2 regions of the Lacrimispora sp. 38-1 genome follow, and region 1 is predicted to be linked to the other one. Evidence: a T-box and tRNA genes for the amino acid it is inferred to sense, from the RefSeq annotation. Region 1 holds a T-box; the other holds one or more tRNA genes.

Region 1 (2,466 bases):
CGGCTCTTGAAAAGGCAAAATAAACCTGAAATATGTTAGCAATCAAGATAGCGCTGGAACCTTTCCGGCGCTATTTTTAAATGCTTTTGGGCAGATTACCAGGACACAGGAGGAACTATGTTAAAAGTACAGGGAATGCTTCACAGTGCATATAAATCTAACAAATGAAAATTGTATTTGAACTATTTACACTTCAACGTTATAATAGAAAAAATATAATTCACGGAAGCTATAGGGCATAAGGAAAGGGAATCAGAATGAAAACGGTCAGAGTGAGAGATGTGGTCATTGGAGAAGGCGTGCCAAAGGTATGCGTGCCTATGGTGGAAACAAAAGTGAAAGATGCGGTATTGTCTGCCGGAAACTTAAAAGCCGGCGGAGCCGATGTGGCGGAATGGCGGATTGACTGGCTTGATGATGCACATGATATCAGTAAAGTTGTGGAAGCGGCAGGATGTATCCGAAAAGCCCTTGGGGAGATACCTCTTCTTGCAACCTTCCGTACTGCAGGGGAAGGTGGAGAAAAAGAAATCAGTGTGCAGCAGTATATTGATCTATATCTTGCTCTTATACGTTCCGGTTATGTGGATCTGATTGATGTGGAACTGTTTTTTGATGAAGAAGCCGGGAAGATACTTGTGGAAGAAGCTCACAAAGAGGGCGTCTGTGTCATCGCTTCCAATCATGATTTCCAGAAAACACCGGAGAAAGAGGAACTGTTTCACCGTGTGAAGCTGATGCTTGAGCTGGGCGCAGACATTCCCAAAATTGCCGTGATGCCACGAAATGTGGGGGATGTTATGGTGCTTCTGACAGCAACTTATGAGATGTCACACTATATTTCGGACCGCCCCATTATTACCATGTCCATGTCAAAAGAGGGTGTGATCAGCCGGTTCTCCGGTGAGTTTTTCGGATCTGCACTGACCTTTGCTGCAATCGGAAAAGAATCGGCTCCGGGGCAGATTGAAGCTGGTAATTTAAAGAAGATGCTTAATCAGATTCATGATATTATTTCATAATTTTGACGTTTTCTGTCAGGTTTGCTTTGATAAAAAAGGATCTTGACAAATAAAAAAAAACCTCATATACTAAAAATTAACTTCATATAAAAGAAAAAGCATTGATAAGAACAAGTAACAGTACGGAGAGCCAGACAGAAAGCAGCCGGTTGATGAGAGGCGCATGGAAAACGGACTGCGAATACATCTTTGAGCTTCGCTCCCAAAGGTTTTAAGGCCCGGTAGGCGGCGACGGATTCCTGCACCCGTTATTGTGCTAGAGTATCACATCAGTACTCGAAGAGATAAGCAGCGTGAGCTGTTTATAAAAAAAGGTGGTAACGCGAGATTTTAACCTCGTCCTTTTAACAGGACGGGGTTTATTTTTTTTAGGTAAAGGAGAATTGGAATGACAATCTACGAAGAACTGAAAGCCAGAGGGCTGATTGCCCAGGTGACCAATGAAGAAGAGATCAGTAAAATGGTCAATGAAGGAAAGGCAGTATTCTATATTGGATTCGACCCGACAGCAGACAGTCTGCATGTGGGACATTTTATGGCTCTGTGTTTAATGAAACGTCTGCAGGCGGCTGGTAATAAACCAATCGCCTTAATCGGCGGAGGAACCGCTATGATTGGCGATCCTTCCGGAAGAAGCGACATGCGTCAGATGATGACAGTGGAAACCATCGCCCATAACTGCGACTGCTTCAAAAAGCAGATGAGCCGTTTTATTGACTTCTCCGAAGGAAAAGCCATGATGGTGAACAATGCTGACTGGCTGATGGATTTAAACTACGTTGATTTTCTCCGGGAAATCGGTCCGCATTTCTCCGTAAACCGAATGCTCAGTGCAGAGTGCTACAAACAGCGTATGGAAAAAGGATTAAGCTTCCTGGAGTTTAACTACATGATCATGCAGAGCTACGATTTTTATGAGCTGTTCCAGCGCTATGGCTGCAACATGCAGTTCGGCGGAGATGACCAGTGGAGCAACATGCTTGGCGGAACCGAGCTGATCCGCAGAAAGCTTGGTAAGGACGCCCATGCCATGACGATCACCCTGCTGTTAAATTCCGAAGGCAAAAAGATGGGAAAAACCCAGTCAGGTGCTGTGTGGCTTGATCCGGAGAAGACTTCTCCTTTCGATTTCTTCCAGTACTGGAGAAATATTGCAGACGCTGATGTTTTAAAGTGCCTGCGTATGCTCACCTTCCTTCCATTAAGCCAGATTGATGAGATGGACAGCTGGGAAGGCAGCCAGTTAAACGAGGCAAAGGAAATCCTCGCTTACGAGCTGACCAAGCTGGTACATGGGGAAGAAGAGGCTGAGAAGGCGAAAAAGAGCGCAAGAGAGCTGTTTACAGGCGGCAATGCAGAAAACATGCCTGTATGTGAGCTGGGAGAAGCAGATTTTACAGACGGAAGTGTTGACATCTTAACCATTCTCCAGAAATCAGGCCTG
Region 2 (2,466 bases), on a different contig from region 1:
ATTTAAAAGCCAGCAATGAGTTTTTTGCCAGATTCGTGGAGGAAATCCACAAGCGTGGTATGAAGGTGATTCTTGACGGAGTATTCAATCACTGCGGTTCCTTCCACAAATGGCTTGACGGAGAACGGATTTATGAATTATCAGGAAAGTATGAGCCGGGAGCATTTGAATCAGAGAACAGTCCTTACCAGTCATTTTTTAAATTTTTTGATGCAGAGTGGCCGTACAACGATTCTTACGATGGCTGGTGGGGGCATGCCACTTTACCAAAACTTAATTATGAGGGTTCTGAGACTCTTTGCCGGTATATCCTTGATATTGCCGCCAAGTGGGTTTCCAAGCCTTATAACGCCGATGGCTGGCGGCTTGATGTGGCCGCGGATTTAGGTCACAGCAGCCAGTTTAACCACAAGTTCTGGAAGGATTTCAGAAAGGCAGTAAAGGCAGCTAATCCCAATGCCATCGTACTTGCGGAGCATTATGGAGATCCATCTGCCTGGCTGCAGGGCGATGAATGGGATACAGTCATGAATTATGACGCATTCATGGAACCCGTATCCTGGTTTTTAACCGGTATGGAAAAGCATAGTGATGAGAAAAATCTAAGGCTTTTCGGGGACGGTGAGACCTTTTTTCGTTCCATGAATTACCATATGAGCCGGATGATGACGGGATCACTTTTAACAGCTATGAACCAGCTTTCAAACCATGATCATTCCCGGTTTCTTACAAGAACCAGTATGAAGACAGGCCGTACTTCAACAGAGGGACCATTAGCGGCCTCAGACGGGATCAGCTATGGCATATTCCGGGAAGGTGTAATGATCCAGATGACATGGCCCGGAGCTCCCGCCATTTATTATGGGGATGAGGCAGGAGTCTGCGGCTGGACGGATCCGGATAATCGAAGAACTTATCCATGGGGAAATGAGAATCTGGAGCTGATTGAGTTTCACAGATATATGACTGAGCTGCACCGGACCATTCCGGCACTGCGCCTTGGTTCATTAAAGCCACTTCTGGCAGGGGATCATCTGATTGCATACGGTCGTTTTATAAATGACAGTATCTGTGCAGTTGCAGTCAGCAACCATACCGCAGAGCAGGATATTTTAATTCCGGTCTGGCAGCTGGGCATGAAGGATGGAGAGACCATGTCCCGGGTTATGCTGACTTATGAGAGCGGCTATAACGTAGGTAAGATTTCTTTTACAGTTGAACAGGGCAGCGTGAGAGTATTAATGCCTCCGTTGAGTTCTGTTTTACTGGTGGACGACAGGGAGTAAACGTTGTACAATTTTTTGATGTAATTTTTTAAAAATGCCTTGATTTTTTTGATTCTCTGTGATAAAATAACACTCGCTTGCTAATAAAGCATGGGTGGATTCCCGAGTGGCCAAAGGGGGCAGACTGTAAATCTGTTATCGACGATTTCGAAGGTTCGAATCCTTCTCCACCCATTTCAGTAACGGAAGTGATGTAAGAAAAAGGCGGTGTGTTCCAGTAAAATGGACCCTATAAGATAGACAGTTAAAAAAAGCGAAAATTGCTTATATTTTAACTTACCCTACCTTGTAGGGTCTATTTTTGTTATACTCATAGCATAAATTAAGGAGCGTACTTTATGGGGAAAAATTATTTTACAGAGAAACAACAGGAACAGCTTCGTAATAATCCATATATTGAACGCGTTTCTGAGAAAGCAATTACATATACAACTGAGTTTAGAGAAAAATTTGCCACAGAATATGAGGCTGGGAGATTGCCTTCTTCTATTTTACGCGTTATGGGGATTGACCCACAACTGCTTGGTAAACGTAGAATCGATACAATTACAAGACGCATAAAGAAATTCAGTCTTCGAGCAGAAGGGTTTGAAGACACACGTAAAAATAATTCGGGACGCCCTTCAACTAAACAATTATCTGAACAGGAACGTATTGCACATCTAGAACATCAAGTAAAATATTTAAAACAGGAAAATGAGTTTTTAAAAAAAATCAATTTTATAGACAAAAAAGCCGAATGGGCAGAAAAACGGAAGCAACACCAGAAGAAAAATTCAGACTCATTCAAGAAATGATTTCACGGGATAATAATGAACTAAACATCAGCTGGCTCTGTGAATCGGCATGGGTATCCAGAAGTGGTTATTATAACTGGTTAAATTCTAAGGATAAACAAAATGAAAAAGAGGCTAGAGATAAAGCTGATTTTGATTTGATTCTTAAAGCATATCTGTATCGTGGTTATGATAAAGGAAGGCGCAGTATCTACATGCGCTTGCTTCATATGGGAGTACGTATGAATCAAAAGAAAATCAGTCGTTTAATGAAGAAATTCAACTTGTTTTGCCCTATACGTAAAGCTAATCCATATCGAAGAATGGCAAAAGCTTTAAAAACAGATGCTGTATCTGATAATCTTGTACAACGCGAGTTTTCAGAACATGGTGCAGGAAAAATC

What was found. The T-box of region 1 lies ahead of tyrS (tyrosine--tRNA ligase). A T-box ahead of a tRNA ligase gene usually reads a tRNA of that ligase, here a tRNA-Tyr.
Region 2: it encodes a tRNA-Tyr, which carries the amino acid that the T-box ahead of tyrS (tyrosine--tRNA ligase) is inferred to sense. The anticodon was not compared.

The regions. Positions count from the first base shown of each region.
Region 1 covers NZ_JBANEW010000061.1:74,093-76,558, forward strand. The annotation lists gene V7D18_RS17630 (flavocytochrome c) at 1-23, shown strand, start outside; gene aroD (type I 3-dehydroquinate dehydratase) at 258-1,022, shown strand; T-box leader at 1,115-1,369, shown strand; gene tyrS (tyrosine--tRNA ligase) at 1,411-2,466, shown strand, end outside.
Region 2 covers NZ_JBANEW010000011.1:110,907-113,372, forward strand. The annotation lists gene V7D18_RS03135 (glycoside hydrolase family 13 protein) at 1-1,286, shown strand, start outside; tRNA gene V7D18_RS03140 (tRNA-Tyr) at 1,379-1,460, shown strand; gene V7D18_RS03145 (HTH domain-containing protein) at 1,625-2,083, shown strand; gene V7D18_RS03150 (IS3 family transposase) at 2,026-2,466, shown strand, end outside.